DNA from 2 places in the Rhizobium sp. 62_C5_N11_2 genome. Region 2 is predicted to be linked to the other one. Evidence: riboswitches for the same ligand, from Rfam matches in the RefSeq annotation. Region 2 holds a riboswitch; the other holds the start of a gene.
What was found. A riboswitch is a leader RNA that binds a small molecule or an ion and turns the genes downstream of it on or off. The one in region 2 is predicted to bind S-adenosylmethionine.
Positions count from the first base shown of each region.

Region 1 (10,858 bases), 4.1 Mb from region 2:
CGCAGCGGCCGGGTGTCGCGCCAAAATAGGACGAATAGAGGGGGTAGCTGTCGAAATCGTCGAAGCCGAGCTGCAGCGGCGCGTCATGTCCCTCGAGGCGCAGATCCTGGATGACTGCGCCCCAGCTCATGATCTTGGCCGTCAGCCCACCGCCCTTGATCACGACGCGATAGACGGTCTCGCCCGCCTTCGTCTGCCCGAAAACGTCCCGCTCCAACTTATCCGACATCATCGACCGTCCATTCTATCTCTGCTGCAAATTCCTCAATTCGGAATCGATTTGAGGAATTTGCAGCGATTCAAACTGTGCATTGCACGTCCGATGAAGACGCGCGGTGTGGTAGGGTTCGGGACAGGAACCTGCCCGCATTTGCTTCAATCCGCAACCGGCGGATCAGAAAGAAAATGCCGCAGCAGTGAGGCGGCGGCACCGGCTCGGGGCGCGATCGGCAAGGTCAGATGTCCGTGCCGATCTCTTCCACATCAAAGGGCGTCGTCTGGTAGATTTCGTTGATCCAGTTGCCGAACAGGAGATGCGCATGGCTGCGCCAGCGGTTCTGCGGCGCAAGCGCCGGATCGTTATGCGGGAAGTAATTGTGCGGCATCTTGATCGGCACGCCGGTATCGACGTCGCGAAAATACTCGTCGGAAAGCGAGGTGGAATCATATTCGACATGGTTGAACATGTAGAGCCGCCGGCCCTTCTTCTCGTGCACGAGACACACGCCCATCTCGGGTGATTCCATCAGGATCTCCAGGTTTTCGGACTTCTCGATATCGGCGCGGCGCACTTCGGTCCAGCGCGACACCGGCACTTCGAAATTGTCGGAAAAGCCGTTGAGATAGATGGACGAAGGCTTCAGGTTGCGGTGGCGGTAAACCCCGAAGGCCTTCTCTTTGAGCTCGTATTTCGGAACGCCGTGGAAATGATAGATCGCCGCCATCGCGCCCCAGCAGACGTTCATCGTCGAATGGACATTCGTTTCCGTCCAGTCGAGAATCTGCTGCATCTCCGCCCAATAGGTGACGTCCTCATAGGGCAAGAGCTCGATCGGCGCCCCGGTGATGATGAAGCCGTCGAACTTGCGGTGTTTTACCTCCTCCCAGGTCTGGTAGAAGGCAAGCAGATGATCTTCTGACGTATTCTTCGCCTTGTGGCCGCCGATACGGATGAGCGACAGTTCCACCTGCAGCGGCGAGGCGCCGACGAGACGCGCCATCTGCAATTCGGTCTTGATCTTGTTCGGCATGAGGTTGAGCAGCCCGATCTGCAACGGTCGGATATCCTGACGGATCGCCAACGTCTCGGTCATCACCCGCACACCTTCCTGAACCAGGGTTTCGAAGGCGGGCAGCGTATCGGGGATCTTGATGGGCATTGCGGTCACTCGATCAAAAACAAAAACCGGCGGCGAAAAAAATCGCTACCGGTCCGCACGCGGCCCTTTAGCGATTTTTTTAACGTGGCTGCAAGCCGGCCGGCCAAATCACCACGGAGCGCTTTAATTAGACCCAGTCGGGTCGCGAATCAACTGTCGACTGCAGTCAAGTGACCTCTGCCGCATCATCACAGTTTAATGAATGATAGAATCTGTTGATAGACCCGTAACGCCACCATGTTATTTATAGGGGCATGGGCGATTTGGAAAAGCGTAATGGCAGATAAGATTGAGGGGAGGCCGGGCATCCGGAGGCAGGATAGGGTAGGGTATGATTTCAGCCTGACATATCGCCTCGGCGTCATGTTCTCAGCATTCTGGAATTCGGAAGTGCGTGGCAGGGTGCTGTTTCTGGCGACCGTGCTGATCCTCGTTATCCTGGCGACGTCCTACGGCCAGGTCATATTGAACGAGTGGAATGCGCCCTTCTATGACTCGCTGGAGCGCCGCGACCTCGGCGAATTCTTCCACCAACTCGAAATCTTCGCGATGATCGCCGGCACGCTGCTGCTGCTCAACGTGCTGCAGGCCTGGCTGAACCAGATGACGGCGCTCTATATGCGTGAAGGCCTGTCACGCGATCTCGTCGACCAGTGGCTGAAGCGCAAGCGGGCACTGCGGCTTGCCTCCAGCGGCCTGATCGGCGTCAATCCGGACCAGCGTCTGCACGAGGATTCCCGCAACCTTGCCGAAAGCACGACAGGGCTCGTTCTCGGCCTGCTGCAGTCGACCATCCTCCTGGTGAGCTTCATCGGCGTGCTCTGGGAGCTTTCGAGCGGCTTCATCTTCCGCATCAGCGGCCACAGCTTCTCCATTCCGGGCTACATGGTCTGGGCGGCGATTTTCTATGCCGCTTCCGCCTCGGTGCTGAGCCAGGTCGTCGGCCGCAAGCTGGTCAAGCTCAATGCCGACCGTTTTTCGAAAGAAGCCGAGCTTCGCTTCACGCTGATGCATGCCAATGAGAACATGCCGGCGATCACCGTTGCCCGCGGCGAGGAGAACGAGCGCCGACGTATCAACACCGACATCAGCTCGGTACTGACAGTCGTCAAGCGGCTCGCCATGGCCAATACCAATCTCACCTGGGTTTCGGCCGGCTACGGCTGGCTGGTAATCGTCATCCCGATCATCGTTGCCGCCCCAGCTTATTTCTCCGGCGGCCTCACCCTCGGCCAGCTGATGATGTCGGTCGGCGCCTTCAACCAGGTCAACACGGCGCTGCGCTGGTATGTCTCCAATTTCGGCCCGATCGCCGAGTGGCGCGCCACGCTGATGCGCGTCACCGATTTCCGCCAGGCGCTGCTCGACATGGACGAGGACTTCGACCTGAAGGACAGCATCGCCTATGAAAACGCCGCGCCCGACACACTGACGTTGAAGGATGTGGTGATCGTCGCCAAAGTCGGCGAAGATATCGAGGAATGCGGCGGTTTCCGACTGCGTGAAACCAATGTCGTGATCAAGGCCGGCGAAAGGATCATGATCAACGGCGATCACAGCGTCAACCGCAAGCTGCTGTTCCAGGCGATGGCCGGCCTCTGGCCGTGCGGTAGTGGCACGATGGGCCTGCCGCCAATCGACGACATGCTCTTCGTTCCGCAGGTTGCTTATGTTCCCGGCGGCACGCTGCGCGAGGCGCTGGCCTTTCCCGAACGTCCCGAAGCCTACGAGAAAGCCGCCGTCGAGGCGGCCCTCGACAAGGTTGGCCTGCATTCGCTGATCGCAAGGCTCGATACCCGCGCCCGCTGGGACAAGCTGCTCGACGGCGACCAGCAGAAAGCGATCGGATTTGCCCGCCTCCTGCTCGTGCGCCCGCGCTGGATCATCTTCGACGAAGTGCTGGAAGGCATGGAGCCGGAACTGCAGGAAACAATGGCCAACCTGCTCGTCTCCATGCCCGAAAGCGGCATGATCTATATCGGCCGCTCCGAGGCCTATCTCGAGGCGCTGAAGCCGCGCGTGCTGCATCTGCAAGCGCTGCCGTCAATTTCCGAGGAGCCGCCTGTCGCCCAGACCGGCGCCAGCGCCAGTGCGGGCGCTGCCGCCGTGCCCGCGCCGGCGCTTTAATACATGCCGCCCAAAAGTGTGGAGCTGTTTTGGGATGACGGCCTGCATAAGGTAAGGATTTGAGCCGCTGGTCACATCGGCGGCGTGATGCCGTTGAGGCCGACGGCGATCTGGCTGGCCGAGATGCTGCCGTCCGCCGCCTTTTCGCCGGTGACGACGACGCCGGCGCCGGGCTTCAGATCATCCTTGGTCGCAGGCGCCAACGTCACGATCGGCGTGCCATCGGCAATCGCGATCGTCTTTTCCTTGCCCTGATAAGTCAGCGTGATCGTGTGGCCGTCCACGGATTTGACGGCGTTGCTGACGGTCGCATTGGTCATCTGGCTGTTCGGCTGCGCATCCCAGGGACGGTTGCCCTCGCCGGTTCCCTTCATCGACGCCGGAAAGATCAGCACCTCGATCGCCCCGTCCGGGCCCGTGCCCTTCGGAAGTGAAGCGACGCCGACGAAATCGCCGGGCTTGATATCCTCGACCGAGGCTTTCTTGATGCCGCCGACCTTCCAGCCGGATTTCAGCGCGATCGTCGCATCGCTGCCCTCGCGCGTCTTGACGACGAGCGTATCGCCGCTGAGGCTTTCGATGGCGCCGCGAACACGAATGCGCTGGGCATCCTGCGCCTGCGCGGCTTGCGACAGGGCAAGGGTCACGAGGCTACCGGCGACAAACGCCGTGAAAATTCCGGAATAGGGCTTGCGAGACATCTGACTTTTCCTTGTCGCCGTTGCGATCGGCAATATCCCCGGCTGCCGGACGGCACCTTATGCCGCAGGACGACACACTGACGAATCAAGGAAAAGTGAGCCTTCAGCCTCGAGAAAATCTCAGCCTTCCAGCTCTTCCCGCAGCATTTCGAGCTCCAGCCACTCCTCTTCCATCTTTGTCAGGCCGGCGCGCAGTTTTTCCATCTCGCTGGCAAGTCGGTTGAAGGCGGCAGGATCGCGCGTGAAAAGATTGGGATCTGCCATCACCTGTTCGCGCTTGGCGATTTCGGCTTCGGCCTTCGCCATTTCCTTCGGCAGGTTTTCCAGTGCGAATTTCTGCTTGAAGGAGAGTTTGACCTTCGAGCTGCCTGGCGCTGGTGCCTCCGGCGTCTTCGGCTTCTCCGCCGCCTTCTCGGCTTTTCTGCGCTCCTCGAGCGCGCCCTTGCGTTGCACAAGCATGTCCGAGTAGCCGCCGGCATATTCGATCCAGCGGCCATCAGGCGCATCCGGCACGGCGGGTGCGATCGTCGAGGTCACGGTGCGGTCGAGGAAATCGCGGTCGTGGCTGACGAGAATGACGGTGCCGGGAAAGCCTGCGACAATCTCCTGCAGGAGATCGAGCGTTTCGATATCGAGATCGTTGGTCGGCTCGTCGAGGATCAAGAGATTCGTCGGGCGCGAAAGGATGCGCGCCAGTATCAGCCGGGCGCGTTCGCCGCCGGAGAGGTTTCTGATCGGCGTACGCGCCTGTTCCGGCTGGAATAGAAATTCCTTCATATAGCCGGTGACATGGCGCTGCTCGCCGTTGACGAGCAGGTTTTCGCCGCGCCCGTCCGCCAGATAATTGGCAAGCGTATCCTCGGGGTCGAGATCCTCGCGCTTCTGGTCGAGCGTCGCGATCTCCAGATTGGTGCCGAGCTTCACCGTGCCGCTGTCAGGCGCAAGCTGCCCGGTCAGCATCTTCAGCAGCGTCGTCTTGCCCGCGCCGTTCGGTCCCACGAGACCAATGCAGTCGCCGCGATGTACGCGGATCGAAAACGGCGTGACGATTGCCCGCTCGCCGAAGCTCTTGGTGATCTTGTCGGCCTCGATCACCAGCTTGCCGGATTCCTGCGCGTCCGAAACCGTCGCCTGTACCGTGCCCTGCGGCCCCTTGTGGCCGCGATAGTTCGAGCGCATCGTCTGCAGCTCGCCGAGACGGCGCATATTGCGCTTGCGCCGCGCCGTGACGCCATAGCGCAGCCAGTGCTCCTCGCGCTCGATCGACTTACCGAGCTTGTGCTGCTCCAGTTCCTCGGCCTCCAGCACTTGGTCGCGCCAGGCTTCGAAATGCGCAAAGCCGCGGTCGAGCCGGCGCGAGGTGCCGCGGTCGAGCCAGACGGTTGCCGTCGAGACCTTTTCGAGAAAACGCCGGTCGTGCGAGATCAGCACCAGGGCGCTGCGCGTCTTTTGCAGCTCGCCTTCCAGCCATTCGATCGTTGGCAGGTCGAGATGGTTGGTCGGTTCGTCGAGCAGAAGAATGTCTGGCTCCGGTGCCATAACCCGGGCAAGGGCAGCGCGCCGCGATTCGCCACCGGACAGCATTCTGGGGTCTTCTTCGCCGGTCAGCCCGAGATGCGACAGTAGATAGGTGACACGATAGGGGTCATCGCCCGGCCCGAGGCCGGCCTCGGCATAGGCCTGCACCGTGTTGAAGCCGGCAAAGTCCGGCGCCTGTTCGAGATAGCGCACCGTCGAGGACGGATGGCGGAAGACCGCGCCGGACTGTGCCTCGACCAGGCCGGCGGCAATCTTCAGCAGTGTCGATTTTCCCGAACCGTTACGCCCGACGAGACAGATTTTGTCACCGGCCTCGATCTGCAGGCTAGCACCCGCTAGCAGCGGTGCGCCGCCGAAGCTCAGGAAGATATCGTCGAGTTTTAGAATGGGAGGGGCCAAAAATCAGACTCCGGAAAGATCATAGGGCCGGGCGAGCACGATTGCCCGGCCGCTGCGGAGCGAAAAGCGAACGGTGCCTTCCGCAACATTGGAAATGGTGCGCGACGAGCCGAAAGGCAGATGGAAATCCGCCAGCGGATAACGCGCATTCTCGATGGAAAGCCCTCTCAGCTCGCTGAATCCGGGCACGGAAAACAGGCTGCCCTTGGGAAGGTCCAGTTCGATCGTACCCGCAACCAGCGGCACTGCCTCTTCCTTGCCCGAGGTCAGCAGCAGGTCGAAACCCTCTTCCGCCAGGCTGACGGCCGACAGCAGGTGCTGAAGCGCGTGGTCGGAGCGTTCACCGCCGAGCGCGCCGGCGAGGATGAGCCGCCGCGCGCCCCGCGCGATTGCTTCCGCCACGGCGATTTCGCCGTCCGTCGCCGCCTTCGCTGCCGGATAAGGCTGTTTCGGCACATTGGGAAATGCATCCGCGAGATCGGCCGGCGTGGAATCGAAATCACCGACCCAGAGCTCCGGCTCGATGCCGAGTGCTGCCGCATGCCGCATGCCGCCATCGGCCGCAATGAAGCGGCTGTCGGCGATGGCGTGGCGCAGGCGCTCCGTCAGGCTGAGTTCGCCGCCAAGGAGAATGGTGAAGGTGGATTGGCTCATGGGCATTGCCCTTAGCGCAAACGGGGGGTCGAGGGGAAGGGGCGCCGCGTGCCTGAAAGCGCCACGCGTCCAACACCAACAGGACGCTCGATCACTTTGAACTGCCGCCCTAGCCCGGCGTATCCTTGTCGCGCGACAGGAAGACCGCCTCGTAGCCGCCGATGAAGCGCTCGAAAAGCGCTGCGAAGCGCTCGACATCTTCCTGCGGCCAGTCGGAAACGATCTCGGAAATGATCGCAAGCTTCTGCGCGACGATCTCGGCAAGCAGGTCCTGGCCGACCTCGGTCATGACGACGACGATCCGCCGCGCATCGGCCTGCGAGGCCTCGCGGCGCAACACGTTACGCCCGACCATGTCGGCGACCACCCGGCTTGCCCGTGACGGATCGATGCGCAGCATCTCCGCGATCAGGCCGACCGTGACCTCGCCGGCAGGCTGCGCCCTCCGTACGGCATCGAGCACGTCGAGATGCGAAAGCTCAAGGCCTGGTGCAGCACTCTGGATCGCCAGTCGGCCGATCAGCCGCCGCCCGGTCATCAGCCGCATGCGTGCCATGCTCCGGCCGATACGCGGCACGTTTTCACGATCCGGCTCGGCCGGCTCCGCAGAAAGGGTTTTGGTCAGGACGTCGCTCATCACAGGACCATAACAGAGCCGATTCGAAAATTGAATATGCCGACGTCATTAATGTGCCATTGACAACTATATGCTGTTAGCACATAAAAGACACATCAACCCGAAACGATGCCTCCCATGGACATGCAACTCGCGCCTGCGCCGCTCGTGACGGATCCTCGTCGCCGGCTTATCCTCTTCCTTTTTCTGATGACCGCCATGTTCATGGCGACGCTTGATAATCAGATCGTCTCCACGGCTCTGCCGACGATCGTCGGTGAATTCGGCCATCTCGAGCGCTTCGGCTGGATCGGCTCGGCCTATCTCCTGTCGCTGAGCGCCGTCATGCCGCTCTACGGCAAGCTCGGCGACTTGTTCGGCCGAAAATACGTGATGATGACGGCGATCATGATCTTCACCGTCGGCTCGGCGGTCTGCGGCCTTGCGGTCTCGATGAATACGCTGATCGCCGCCCGCGTGCTGCAGGGCCTTGGCGGCGGCGGCATCATGGTGTCGATCTTCGCCGTCAACGCCGATCTGTTCGAGCCGCGCGAGCGGGCTCGCTACCAGAGCTATTCCAGCCTTGTGCTGATGGCATCGGGCGCGATCGGCCCTGTGCTTGGCGGCACGATGAGCGATCTCTTCGGCTGGCGCTCGATCTTCCTCGTCAACGTGCCGATCGGCTTCATCGTGCTCACCGGCCTTGCCTTCATGCTGCCCTACCGTAAACCGCATCGCCGCCCCAAGATCGATTATGCCGGCGCGCTCCTGCTTGCCATGACGACAACAAGCATCGTGCTTGCCACCGACAGCAGCGAACTGTTCGGCGCATTGATCTCGCCGCAGAGCATCGGCATCGTTACCTTCGGTGTGATCTGCGCCGTCACCTGGGTATTCACAGAGCGCCGCGCGCCGGAGCCGATCGTTCCCCTGCAGCTGTTTCGCAATTCGACCTTCAGCCTGCTCCTGGTGATCTCGATCATGGGCGGCGCCATCGCCATCGGCATGGTCAATTATCTCGCCCTCTTCCTGCAGACCACGACCGGCCTTTCGCCGTCGGCCGCCGGCCTGCTCTTCATCCTCCTGACCGGCGGCCTCGTCTGCGGATCGCTGACAGCAGGCCGGATCATCTCGAAGACGGGGCGCTACAAGCCCTTCGCCATCGCAAGCCTCACCTGCAGCGCCACCGCCTTTGCGCTGATGTCGCAGATCCACGCCGGAACGCCGATCGTCTTCATCGGCGCGATCATGATGCTGCACGGCATCGGCATCGGCCTTGCCCAGCAGGTTCCCGTCATCGGCGTACAGAATGCAGCGCCGGCCCGCGACGTCGGCGCCGCCACCGGCTCGGTGACGCTGTCGCGCATGGGCGGCGCCTCGATCGCTATTTCCATCTACGGCGCCATCATCGCCTCTGAGCTCGGCAAGGTCGGCGTCTCCATTCCCGGCGTCGCCGATATCGAGCAGTTGACGCCGAAAATGATGGCCGCCCTTCCCGAAGCGAGCCGCCAGGCCGTTGCCGATACCTATGCCGCCGCCTTCTCACCGCTCTTCATGACTTCCTGCGCCATTGCGCTGATCGGCCTTGCGGCCGCCATCATGCTGAAGCCGGTGCAACTGCCCCGCGCCGGCGAAACGACGAGGCCGCAACCGGCGACAGCGGAAGCTGCCGAATAGTCGAATCGCTCCGCGGAAATGCCTTACCAAGAGGCGTCTCCTCACCAAGAACATATTTCTGATTGTAATTTTCACGCATGGCTGTCGCTATCTGGCTGGTTATTTCAATCGGTCCGTTCTTTTTCTGCGCTGTCGACGAATCTCCGCTTTGTGACGGAACTTTCGCCATAATTTCATCCGAGCGAAGGGAGGCCTTAATGCCTGAGGCTTGCCAAAATGCAACGGCGCCACATTTAAGCAGAGTCTCGCTATGCAACCGATGCGTAAATCAGCTACAGCAAAGACTTGTATCGGCCGATTGTGCAGCGCGAGATCAGGGGTGCGCACCTGTTGAATTCCCTTTGCCATGGTCGGTCCGAATCTCAGGCAAACCGGCAAAACAGCGACATGATGCGGAGAAACAGACTGGATAGCTTGACGACGTGGAAATCGCCCGCGCTTTCCAGTGATGCCATCTCCACGCCGCGGCGCTTCGCGCGTCGCCTGATGCTGCTTTCGGCCGTCGCAATGGCGCTGAATGGCTGCCAAACGCTGATCGACCAATCCTATCAGCCGAGTGTTTCGCCTTCTTCCAATCCACAGATCGTCGACGAGGTGCAGAAGAACGACCCGCGCGCGGCGATGGGCGCTCGTGAGCATCCGCGCATCGTGGCAAGCTATGGCGGCGAATACAAGGACGCCAAAACCGAGCGCCTCGTCGCCCGCATCGCCGGCGCGCTGACGGCGGTGTCGGAAAATCCGAGCCAGTCCTACCGCATCACCATCCTGAATTCGCCGGCGATCAACGCCTTTGCGCTGCCGGGCGGTTATCTCTACGTCACCCGCGGCCTGCTCGCCCTTGCCAACGACGCCTCGGAAGTTGCCGCCGTGCTGTCGCACGAGATGGGCCATGTGACGGCAAACCACGGCATCGAGCGGCAGAAGCGCGAAGAGGCTGAGGTCATCGCCAGCCGCGTCGTCGCCGAAGTCCTTTCCAGCGACATCGCCGGCAAGCAGGCGCTTGCCCGCGGCAAGCTGCGGCTCGCCGCCTTCTCCCGCCAGCAGGAGCTGCAGGCCGATGTCATCGGTGTGCGCATGCTCGGCGAAGCCGGCTACGACCCCTATGCCGCTGCCCGTTTCCTCGATTCCATGGCCGCTTACAGCCGCTTCATGTCGGTTGATCCCGAAGCCGACCAGAGCCTCGACTTCCTGTCGAGCCATCCGAATTCGGCGCAGCGCATAGAGCTTGCCCGCACCCACGCCCGCGCCTTCGGCCAGGAAGGCTCTGTCGGCGACAAGGGCCGCGATTATTATCTCGATGGCATAGACGGACTGCTGTACGGCGACAGCCCGGAAGAAGGCTATGTGCGCGGCCAGACCTTCCTGCATGGCGGCCTCGGCATCCGCTTCGACGTGCCGCCGGATTTCCACATCGACAACAAGGTCGAGGCGGTGATGGCCACCGGTCCGAACGACATCGCCGTCCGTTTCGACGGCGTCGCCGACAATCAGAACCAGAGCCTCACCAATTATATCTCCAGCGGCTGGGTAACCGGCCTCGACCCGTCGACCATCCAGCCGATCACCATCAACGGCATGGAAGCAGCCACCGCGCGCGCCAGCGCCGACCGCTGGGATTTCGATGTCACCGTGATCCGCAACAATTCGCAGATCTTCCGTTTCCTGACCGCCGTACCGAAAGGCAGCGACGCCCTTGAGCCAACGGCCAATGTGCTACGCGCGAGTTTCCGCCGCATGACGCCGGCAGAGGCGGCATCGCTGAAGCC
Region 1 is NZ_JBPWPW010000001.1:4,282,372-4,293,229, forward strand. It holds gene AB8B31_RS21030 (aldose epimerase family protein) at 1-229, opposite strand, end outside; gene metA (homoserine O-acetyltransferase MetA) at 456-1,379, opposite strand; SAM riboswitch at 1,427-1,504, opposite strand; gene AB8B31_RS21040 (ABC transporter ATP-binding protein/permease) at 1,617-3,506, shown strand; gene AB8B31_RS21045 (hypothetical protein) at 3,578-4,207, opposite strand; gene AB8B31_RS21050 (ABC-F family ATP-binding cassette domain-containing protein) at 4,328-6,145, opposite strand; gene AB8B31_RS21055 (thiamine diphosphokinase) at 6,149-6,805, opposite strand; gene AB8B31_RS21060 (MarR family winged helix-turn-helix transcriptional regulator) at 6,909-7,436, opposite strand; gene AB8B31_RS21065 (MDR family MFS transporter) at 7,554-9,092, shown strand; gene AB8B31_RS21070 (M48 family metalloprotease) at 9,480-10,858, shown strand, end outside.
Region 1: linked by a shared signal. The riboswitch ahead of metA (homoserine O-acetyltransferase MetA) and the one ahead of AB8B31_RS01010 (O-succinylhomoserine sulfhydrylase) in region 2 are both predicted to bind S-adenosylmethionine.

Region 2 (10,858 bases):
GATCCTCGAGCGCCATCATTATCCCGCACCCGTTGCCCGGCTGCTTGCCGAAGTCGTCGTGCTGACGGTGTTGCTCGGCACCTCGCTGAAGTTCGACGGCAAGTTCACGGTGCAGACCAAGGGCGATGGCCCGGTCGATCTCCTCGTCGCCGATTTCTCGACGCCGGAAAATGTCCGCGCCTATGCCCGTTTCGATCAGGCGCTGCTCAACAAGGCGATCGAGTCTGGTGAAACCGAGCCGGAGCAATTGCTCGGCAAGGGCGTGCTCGCCTTCACCATCGACCAGGGAAAGTTCAGCCAGCCTTACCAGGGCATCGTCGCGCTCGACGGCACTACGCTGGAAGAAATTGCCGGCGTCTATTTCCGCCAGTCGGAGCAGATCCCGACGCGCGTCCGCCTTGCCGCCGCCGAACTCTTCGATCGTGACGATGCCGGCAAGCCGCGCCATCGCTGGCGGGCAGGCGGCCTCGTCGCCCAGTTCCTGCCGGAAGCGCCGGAGCGCATGCGCCAGCCGGATCTCCACGGCGGCGACGGCGACACCGGCAACCGCCCGCATGGCGAGGACGATGCCTGGGTCGAAGCCCGTTCGCTAGTCGAGACCATCGACGCCGATGAACTCACCGACCCGCTTGTCGGTACCGAACGGCTGCTGTTTCGCCTGTTCCACGAGCGCGGCGTGCGCGTCTATGAACCGCGCGCCGTCTTTGATCGCTGCAGCTGCTCGCGCGACAAGATCAAGGGTGTGCTGAAGGGCTTTTCGGCCGAAGAGATCGAAGCCAGCCAGGAAAACGGCGAAATCGCCGTCACCTGCGAATTCTGCTCGACCACCTACCGCTTCGAGCCGGCCGAGCTTCAGCCGGCCGAATAGTTCTGAAAAGAGGCGGTGCGCTATCGCCTCAGTTAAGCACCCGCAGCAGCCCGGGGGAATCCAGCGAGAAGGCGGGGATGTCGACATCGAACATCTCGCCTTCGTCCGTTTCCATCTGGTAATGGCCGAACATCAGCCCTGAGGGCGTGTCGAGCGGGCAGCCGGAGGAATATTCGTAGGTGTCGCCGGGGCTGAGGCGCGGCTGCTCGCCGACGACGCCGGGACCGGTGACCTCGTCCACCTGTCCGTTCTGGTCGGTGATGTTCCAGTAACGGTTGACCAGCCGAACGGCGATGCCGGAATTGTTGCTGATAACAATCCGGTAACCCCAGACATAACGATCGTCGTCCGGATCGGATTGCTCCTCCAGATAGAACGGTTCGACTACAACTTCGATGTCTCTTGTGAGGGCGCGATACATGCCTTGCACCTTAGTCAAGATATGTTACCCGTATCTTATAAGAGGCCCTGTCCGTCAAGAAACGGAACAATTATCATCGCTGAAACGGCTATGGTTCGAAGGGTTTTCGATCGTTAAGCCTAATTGTCAGTGTTAATTCCGGTTCGGAACGCCGCGGCGGGCAAACTTGTTCCCCCGGCCTCACCTTGTGAGATCCGGCACGGCCGAACCCCAAATGAGGTCCGGCCGCCTTTATCCCTAGGTCAGGCCGAAACCTTGGCAAGCGCCCGCGCGAAATCCTCGATCAGGTCGTCGGTATCCTCGATGCCGGCCGAAAGGCGGACCGTACCAGGCGAGATGCCGAGTTCGGCGCGCGCCTCTTCCGTCAGGTTCTTGTGCGTCGTCGTCGCCGGATGGGTGATCAGGCTCTTGCTGTCGCCGAGATTGTTGGAGATTTTGACAATCTCGAGCGCGTTCTGCAGCGCGAAGGCCGCATCCTTGCCGCCCTTCAGCTCGAAGGCGACCAGCGTCGAGCCGCCGGTCATCTGCTTGGCGATGATATCGGCCTGCGGATGGTCCTTGCGGCCGGGATAGATCACCTTGGCGATCTTGCCTTGCTCGGCCAGGAAATCGGCGATCTTCGCCGCATTCTCGGTCTGCTGGCGCACGCGCAGCGGCAGCGTCTCGATGCCCTTCAACAGCGTCCAGGCGTTGAACGGCGACATGGCCGGGCCGGTATGGCGGAAATAGTCGTGCAGGTTCTCGTCGATCCATTCCTTGTCGGAAAGGACAACGCCGCCGAGGCAGCGGCCCTGGCCGTCAATATGCTTGGTGGCGGAATAGACGACGATATGGGCGCCGAGCTCTAAGGGCTTCTGGAAGAGCGGTGTCGCAAAGACGTTGTCGACGACGACCTTGGCGCCGATCTGGTTGGCGAGCTTGGCGACGCCTGCGATATCGATCACTTCGAGCGTCGGGTTGGTCGGGCTTTCCAGGAAGAACACCTTGGTCTTCGCCGTGATCGCCTTTTCCCAGTTCGCAAGATCCCGGCCGTCGATCAGCGTGCAATCGATGCCGTATTTCGGCGCCAGCGTCTCGACGACCCAGCGGCAGGAGCCGAAGAGGGCACGTGCAGCGACGATATGATCGCCGGCCTTCAGCTGGCAAAGGATCGCCGCGGTGACGGCGGCCATGCCGGAAGCGGTGGCGCGGGCGTCTTCGGCGCCTTCGAGCATGCACATGCGCTTTTCGAACATGTCATTGGTCGGGCTGCCGTAGCGGGCGTAGATGAAGCCCTCGGTCTCGCCCTTGAAGCGGGCTTCGGCCGCCTCCGACGTCTCGTAGACGAAGCCTTGCGTGAGATAGATTGCCTCGGACGTCTCGCCATATTGCGAACGCAGCGTGCCACCGTGGACGAGTTGGGTTGCCGGGCGCCAGGTCTTGCTCATGCCATCACCTTCACATAACAAAAAAACCGGTCGCAAAAGCAGACCGGTTTCAACCCGGTCTTTTTAGCCACTTGTTTAACGTGGCTGCAAGCCGACCGGCCAAATCACCACGGGATAATTCTGCAATACTGCTGTTAGCTGCTTGCGTCAATTCCCCGAGTTTGGTTTTGTCGGCGGCAAATGATGGATGAGGCATGATGGCTCGCGAAACGGGAATTCTGGCGGATCGCGCGATCTCCGCGCTGTTCGAAACGGAGCGTCTGATCTCCGAACGGGAGCTAGACCGCGACCAGATCCAGCCGGCAAGCCTCGACCTGCGCTTGGGCGCCAAGGCGTTCCGCGTGCGCGCCAGCTTCATGCCCGGCCCCTCGCATCTGGTGTCCGACAAGCTCGACCGGCTGAGCCTGCATGTGATCGACCTCTCCGAGGGGGCGGTGCTCGAAACCGGCTGCGTCTACATCGTGCCGCTGATGGAGAGCTTAGCGCTGCCGGCCGATATGTCGGCCTCGGCCAATCCGAAGAGCTCGACCGGGCGCCTCGATATCTTCACCCGCGTCATCACCGATTACGCTCAGGAGTTCGACAAGATTCCTGCCGGCTATTCCGGCCCGCTCTATCTCGAAATCAGCCCGCGCACCTTCCCGATCGTCGTGCGCCGTGGCTCGCGCCTGTCGCAGATCCGTTTTCGCGTCGGCCAGGCCCTGCTCGGCGAGCCGGAACTGTTGAAGCTGCATGAAAGCGAGACGCTGGTCGCCAGCAAGCTGCCCAACGTTTCCGGCGGCGGCATCGCGCTGTCGATCGACCTCGCCGGAGACAAGGAAGGCCTGATCGGCTATCGCGGCAAGCATCACACCGCCGTCGTCGATGTCGACAAGAAGGCCCAGCACGACATCTATGATTTCTGGGAACCGCTCTATAGCCGCGGCCGCAACGAGCTGATCCTCGATCCGGACGAGTTCTATATCCTCGTCTCGCGCGAGGCCGTGCATGTGCCGCCGGATTATGCAGCCGAGATGACCCCCTTCGATCCGCTGGTCGGCGAATTCCGCGTCCATTATGCCGGCTTCTTCGATCCGGGCTTCGGCCATGCGCCTGCCGGCGGCCGCGGCAGCCGCGCCGTGCTCGAAGTGCGCAGCCACGAGGTGCCCTTCATCCTCGAAGACGGCCAGATCGTCGGCCGCCTCGTTTACGAGCACATGCAGGAAAAGCCCGCCAGCCTCTACGGCTCCGGCGTCGGCTCCAACTACCAGGCCCAGGGCCTCAAGCTCTCGAAGCACTTTCGCATTTGAGCCTTCCCGGCGGCCGCGACTTGACAGCGGCCCCCATCTGTTGGAAATCTCGCATCAACGCGGGTGTAGCTCAATGGTAGAGCAGCAGCTTCCCAAGCTGAATACGAGGGTTCGATTCCCTTCACCCGCTCCAGCTCCCGCAAACTATACCTGATGCGCCTAATCCCCGAAAAACCGGATCGGCTTGTACCGACGATGCGCGATGATCAGGCTTCTGTCGGGCTGGATGATGTAGGTTTCCTCCACCTGCTGGCCGTACTGGTCGATGAAATCATGCGGAAAGGCGGAACCAACTGGTGATTTGGTGAGCTTGGTGCGCGGTTGGCCACTATAGGTGATGCTTCCCGGTATGGGTTCGAGGCCTGGGCCGCCATAGGTGACGGTGCTGCATCCGGCGAGAACGAGCGTGCCGATGAGGCCGATGATTGCAGGTTTCATGTCCATCCCTCCCAATGCCGTGAATAGTATCACTCTACGCCTTGCCGGAGAGAGTTCACGACACGAATGCCCATGCCGCTCTTCAACCCTTCGGGAAGCGTCGCCGGGGACGCCGTGATCGAGTGGTCGACGGCCACCTATGGATATTAGGGTGACAATCCCGTTCCACCAGTGGTGCACCGACGCATCCATTGCCGAAACCGGTGCCGTCTGCTAGATCGGCACCGTCGAAAAAGGCAGGATCGGTTGAGGTAAGCCCGGTCCCTTCCGCTGGAGCGTTAAGCGCTCCGGCGAAGCTCTGCTCCGTGCCATGGCACGAGAACCCGCGACGTGATCCGCATGAAGATGCGGGATCCCGGCGGCGTGCGGAGACGGCAAAAAGGCAGTCCCGGGATTTTTTTTCGAACGGAGACTGTCATGCGCCTGAACCATCTCGATTTCCACGTTCCCGATATTGCTGCCACGGCGGATTTCTTGATCCGTCATTTCGGCCTGAGACTTAAGGATATGCGCGGTCAGAACGGCCTCGCGATCCTGGAAGACGATGCCGGCCTCGAAATTGTCCTCAGCCACGCCATCGCCAAGTTCGGCACAGCCGATCAGGTGGAGATCGGGCGCCAGACCTATCACATCGGCTTCATCCTGCCTGAAAGGGCGGATGTCGATGCGGTCCATGCCGGGCTTGCGGCTGCCGGTGCTGATCTGTCCGGCCCGCCGGTCGCCATGCGCGGCGGCTGGCTATTTTATTGCACGGCGCCCGGAAACATCCTGGTCGAGATCGGCTGGCGACAGGGTTAGGTCCCCAAATAGCAAGGGCGGCCGCAGCCGCCCTTGCCAATGCCTGTTTTGACCGGCTCAGAATTCCGTCCAGTCGGGATCCTGGCTCGGCGACGTGCTGCCGCCGGCGCCGAAGGCGTTGGCGATTTTCTGGCCGAGCGCGCGGGCCGGCGAGGCGGCAGGGCGGGCGGTGCCTTCCCTAGCGACGCGGATCGGGGCTGCCCTGGCTGCCGGGCGGGCGGCAGCGCGCGGTGCGGCGGTGTGGGCCGGCGCGATCGGCGCGCTGGCGGTGAAGCCGCCGGTGCCGGTCAGCCTGAATTGGCCGAGCAGATTGTTGAGCGCTGCCGCTTCCGTTGCCAGGTTGTGGCTGGCGGCGGTGGATTCCTCGACCATCGCCGCATTCTGCTGCGTGCCCTGGTCCATGGAATTGACCGCGGTGTTGATCTCCTGCAGGCCGATCGACTGTTCGCGGGAGGCCTCGGCGATCGCGTGGACGTGCTGGTTGATCTCCTGCACCTCGGCGACGATCGCGTCGAGCGCCTTGCCGGTTTCGCCGACCAGTGAGACGCCGGTCTGCACATGCGTGCCGGAGGTGCTGATCAGCGCCTTGATCTCCTTGGCCGCCTTGGCCGAGCGCTGGGCGAGCTCGCGCACTTCCTGGGCGACGACCGCAAAACCCTTGCCGGCTTCGCCGGCACGCGCCGCTTCGACGCCCGCATTCAAAGCCAAAAGATTGGTCTGGAAGGCGATGTCGTCGATGACGCCGATGATGTTGGAGATTTCGCCCGAGGACTTCTCGATCTGCTGCATGGCGGAGACCGCCTTGCGGACGATCTCGCCCGATTTTTCAGCGCCGAGGCGGGTACGGGCGACGAGCTGGCTCGCTTCCTCGGTCCGCTTGGCGGCGTCGCGCACCGTCGTTGTGATCTCCTCCAGCGCCGCTGCCGTTTCTTCGACGGAGGCAGATTGCTGTTCCGTCCGCTGAGAAAGCTGGTCTGCGGAAGAGCGGATTTCATTGGCGCCGGCGCCGATCGCCCGGGCATTGGCGCCGACCGTATGCAGGGTTTCGTTGAGCTTCTCGACCGAGTTGTTGAAATCCGCACGCAGCGCATCGAGATGCGCGACGAAGGGTTCGTCGATATGCGAGGCGAGGTCGCCGGCGGCAAGGCGGCGCAGGCCGTCGCCGAGTGCTGCGACGGCGCGTTCCAGTTCGGATGCTTCGCGGACTTTCTGCGCTTCGCGTTCGCGGCGCTCGCTGTCGCTGACGTTGCGGTCGGCTTCGGCGCGCGCCTCGATTTGGGCCCGCTCGATCGCATTGTCACGGAAGACCAAAACGGCCTTTGCCATCTGGCCGACTTCGTCGCCGCGGTCGAGACCGCTGACATTGCTTGTTGTGTCACCCTCGGCAAGCCGGGTCATACGCTGGCGCAGCTGTGCCATCGGGCCGGCGATGCCCATCTGGGCGACGAAAACGCTGAAGCCGACGGCGGCGAGAACCGCGATGCCGATCAGCACGAAACAGAAGACGATCCGCCCGTTGACGGAAGCCGAGAGCGCGTCGCCGCCATCGTTGAGCATCGTCATCATCGCATCATTGTTGGCGATCATCTTCGGCGTCAGCGCATTGAGCTTGGCATTGATCAGGGCAACATTCGAAAGCGCGCCGGCGCTGTCCTTGGCTTTGCTCTGTTCGGTGATCTTGTTCGCCAGGGTTTCGATCTCATCGATTCCGGCCTGGATTTCATCGATCGCCGGTTTGCGGCTCGGCACCAGCGCCAGTGCCTGCTTCATGCGGTCACGCGCCTGCGGCAGCTTGCTCGGTGTGGCGAGCGCCGTCTGGAATGCCGGCGTATCGGGCTTCATGTCGGCAAGCAAGGTGACCTGCAGCACCGAGGCCACCGCCGATGCGCTGGCGCGCGCGCTCAGCATCGAGGCCTGCGCCTCATGATCGATGAAGGCGCTGTAGGCCGCATCCGCGCGGCGGAACTCGGAGATGACATAGATCAGCCCGGCCATGGTGATCAGCCCGAGCAGCGCCACGACCGATATGATTTTTGTGCGGATTTTCAGATGTTTCAGCATGGAAATGTCACCCGATTGACGGGGCGTGTTGCGCGCCCGGTGCTTTTGAAATCAATTGTTGCAGAAAAACGCTGCTTCAATATTGCGGTTTAGGGATTACGTTTGGGCTGACGCTTGCATCATGCGATCGGCTGGCGGGATCCGATGTCGTCGCGACAAATAAAGGCGATATTCTTTAATTCCGCGCTAACACCGGGCGGCGGATGACTGTGATTTTTAAGGGCTGAATTGTCGTCTCGGGTGCGTTGCCACAGCTGTCGGTCCACGCCGATGGCTGCCCACACCCTAACCCTCTCCGCGTAAAAACGGGGCGGGACGTGCCCTAGGCACGATCCGGCTCACCTCCACGCATATTCCCCACCACGCATGACTCTGATACATCTCGCCGACGCCGCAATGCTTCGCGCTTAACCCAGAGACCAAGATCACGATGATGCAATCCAAGCTGGCATCCCTGACTCTGAAGGGTTTTCTCGCGTTCGGCCTGTTTCTCGGCGTGCTTCTTTCGAATTTGGCCGCATCCGCCCAGCAGGCGTCCCCCTCGCTGCCGCTGCTCTTCGATGCACGCGAACGTCTTGCCAGGCCCGATCTCTCCTCGCTGGTGCGCTTGCGCTTCCTGACGTCGGTCGATTTCCCGCCCTTCAATTTCACCGATCAGAACGGCAAGCTCTCCGGCTTCAATGTCGACCTCGCCCGCGAAATCTGCAGCGAGCTGGAGATTTCAGACAAGTGCCAGATCCAGGCACTCCCCTTCGCCGACCTCAGGGATGCGCTCGCCGCCTCGCAGGGCGATGCCGTCATCGCCGGTTTTGCCGTGACCCCGGAGTTGCGCCGGCAATTCGTCTTTTCCAGACCTTACCTGATGCTGCCGGCGCGCTTCGTGCGCAATCTCGCCGTGCCGCTCGACGGAAAGACCGCTGCCGCCCTGTCGAAACATCCGGTCGGTGTGGTCAGAGGGACGGTGCACGAGGCAATGCTGGCAGCCTTCTTCCCGGCGATCAAGGCCGAGCCATTTGACACAAAGGACGCCCTGCTGGCGGCGCTCAAGGATCGCAAGGTCGATGCCGCCTTTGCCGATGCGCTGCAGCTTTCCTTCTGGGTCTCTTCGCCGGCCTCGGCAAAATGCTGCGCGCTGTTCGACGGTCCCTATCTCTCCGAGCAATTTCTCGGCGAGGGCATGACAATCATGCTGCGGCAGAAGGACAGTGTGCTGACATCCGCCATCGACCACGCGCTCGCCACGCTGTCGCGCAACGGCCGCCTCCAGGAAATCTATCTGCGCTACTTTCCCTACGGGCTCTATTGAAGCCGCTAAAAGACGCGAGACGCGCTTTAGCCTTTAGCCTTTGCGGAACCGGGCAATCGCACTGCGCTCGATTGCCGCGCAGGTGAGCTTGTCGAGGCCGAGCCGGTCGCGCAGCAGGCTGAGCAGCCGCAACTCCTCCGCCTTGACCGAGAGATCGGCGGATGCCACCTCGACGGCCAGCGCATAGGCCGTGTCGTAAAGTTTTGCGGGCAGGGTGTCGCGCACGGTTTCCAGCACGACGTCGAGGCCCTCCGGCCCGGCGAGCAGCGAGGCGCAGTCGCGCGCCACCGCAATCAGCTTGTCGTCATCGAAATCCCGGAAAACAGGCAGGAATCCGATCAGTTGGCCGATCCTCTCCAGTTCCCTGTCGTTCATCGTGCTGTCGACGGCGGATGCCATCACCATCACGTAGATCAGCGCATCATGGGCGGAAAGCGGCTTATTCATCTCTGATTCCTTTTTCGATCAGCCCAGATTAGGAATTGGCGACAGCCATTACAAGGGATCGGCCCGATCCGGGCTGTCCGATCGCTTGCCAAGGCTGCCGGTTCATTTGCGGCGCGGATCGTCGCCGTAAATGCCTTTTCTGGCCTGCCTGGCCGTCTCGGCGATCTCCCTAAGCGGCGAACCCGCCGCTGCTTCCGCCCAGCCGTTTTCGGCAAGCCATGAGCCGAGATCCTGTGTGCCGAGCCGGCAGGCAGTCGTCGCCGTTTCCTTCCATTCCGCACTCTCGAGGTCGCAGGTGACGCTGCGGTTGCGCAACAGCAGGCGCAGCGCCGTCTTCGCCATCATGCCGCAGGGCCATTGCCGATCCGCCGGCCCGCAAATCCTGTCGACCGGCGTCGGCACGGTGCCGGCAAGCTGAAGCCTGCGCTCGCCAAAGGAAAGGATGCCGGCATTGTCGACGGCCGGCCGTGCCAGCTCCATCGCCTTTTTCGTCGCCGGACCTCCCGTTTTCCCGGCTGCCGTCTCCGCTTGTTGCGGCAGAGCGGCCGGTTTGGATGTCACCCCGTCGCCTGGGTCTGGAGCGAGTGGGGCCGTCGGTTCGACTGAGCGAGCAATCATTTCGGCACGGTCGTCCGACATCGTCGCGGGTTCGCTGGCCTCGGGGGCCGCATCCGCTAGTGCTGTCGCCGTCTCCCCTGCGGACGCCGTCTCTTCGCCGGCCGTGCCGCCGCCAAGTCTTGCTTCGCCCGCCATCAGCAGGCCGACCACCACTACCATCCCCGTGATACCTGTAATGAAGGCGGCAGGGCGCATGGAATATCTTCCTATTGGCTGGCCCAGATGATGCGGGCGATCCAGGCGACGTCGGAAAGCTCGAGGATGCGGTTGGGATGTTCGGGATTGAGCGACATCAGCTCGATCGATCGCGGGCTCTGGCGCAGCAGCACCTTGGCCATCACCTCGCCCTCGTTTGTGCGCACGACGACGCGGTCGTTGCGGCGCACCTGCGCCCCCGGCTCGACGATCAACACATCGCCGTCGCGGTAGAGCGGCATCATGCTCTCGCCCTGCACCTCTAGTGCATAGACGCCTGATTTCTGTGCCGGGGCGGCTGGAAATTCCACCACGTCCCAGCCCTGGCCGGCCGGAAAACCGCCATCGTCGAAGAAGCCGCCGGCGCCCGCCTGCGCGAAGCCGAGCAGCGGAATGGAGCCGCCTCGCTGAGGAAATGCGCCTTCCTGCTGTCCCGAGCCGGCATCCGGCCGCATGAAGGCCATAAACTGCTCCATGCTCGCCCCTGTGGCGTCGAGCACCTTGGCGATCGATTCCGTCGAGGGCCAGCGCAGCCGCCCATCGGCGGAAAGCCGTTTCGATTTGTTGAAGGAGGTCGGGTCGAGGCCGGCGCGGCGCGCAAGTCCGGATGGCGTCAGCTCGTGCCGTTCGGCAAGCCTGTCGAGCGCTTCCCAGATCTGGTCGTGTGACAGCATGCGCGATTCCGTCGCGGCTCATTCAACGCCGCGCTCCAACCCGGCGGAATATTAACCGACCGCGCCGCCCGAGTAAAGATAGAAGAGGAATAAAATCCTGTTATCGCATGCTGCGCTCAGGCGACCATCGCCATGTTGATCTTGCCGAGCTGGATGACCGCCTGCGTCCGGCTGTCGACATCGAGTTTCAACAGGATCGCCGAGACATGCGCCTTGATCGTCGCCTCGGACACGCCGAGTTCGTAGGCAATCTGCTTGTTCAGCAGCCCCTCGCCAAGCATGGTCAGCACCCGGCTCTGCTGCGGCGTCAGCGTAT
Region 2 is NZ_JBPWPW010000001.1:189,297-200,154, forward strand. It holds gene AB8B31_RS01000 (Hsp33 family molecular chaperone) at 1-868, shown strand, start outside; gene apaG (Co2+/Mg2+ efflux protein ApaG) at 897-1,289, opposite strand; gene AB8B31_RS01010 (O-succinylhomoserine sulfhydrylase) at 1,532-2,716, opposite strand; SAM riboswitch at 2,759-2,837, opposite strand; gene AB8B31_RS01015 (2'-deoxycytidine 5'-triphosphate deaminase) at 2,911-4,005, shown strand; tRNA gene AB8B31_RS01020 (tRNA-Gly) at 4,065-4,138, shown strand; gene AB8B31_RS01025 (hypothetical protein) at 4,165-4,443, opposite strand; gene AB8B31_RS01030 (VOC family protein) at 4,861-5,241, shown strand; gene AB8B31_RS01035 (methyl-accepting chemotaxis protein) at 5,299-7,302, opposite strand; gene AB8B31_RS01040 (transporter substrate-binding domain-containing protein) at 7,733-8,608, shown strand; gene AB8B31_RS01045 (tellurite resistance TerB family protein) at 8,642-9,055, opposite strand; gene AB8B31_RS01050 (thermonuclease family protein) at 9,158-9,868, opposite strand; gene AB8B31_RS01055 (S24 family peptidase) at 9,880-10,542, opposite strand; gene AB8B31_RS01060 (response regulator) at 10,659-10,858, opposite strand, start outside.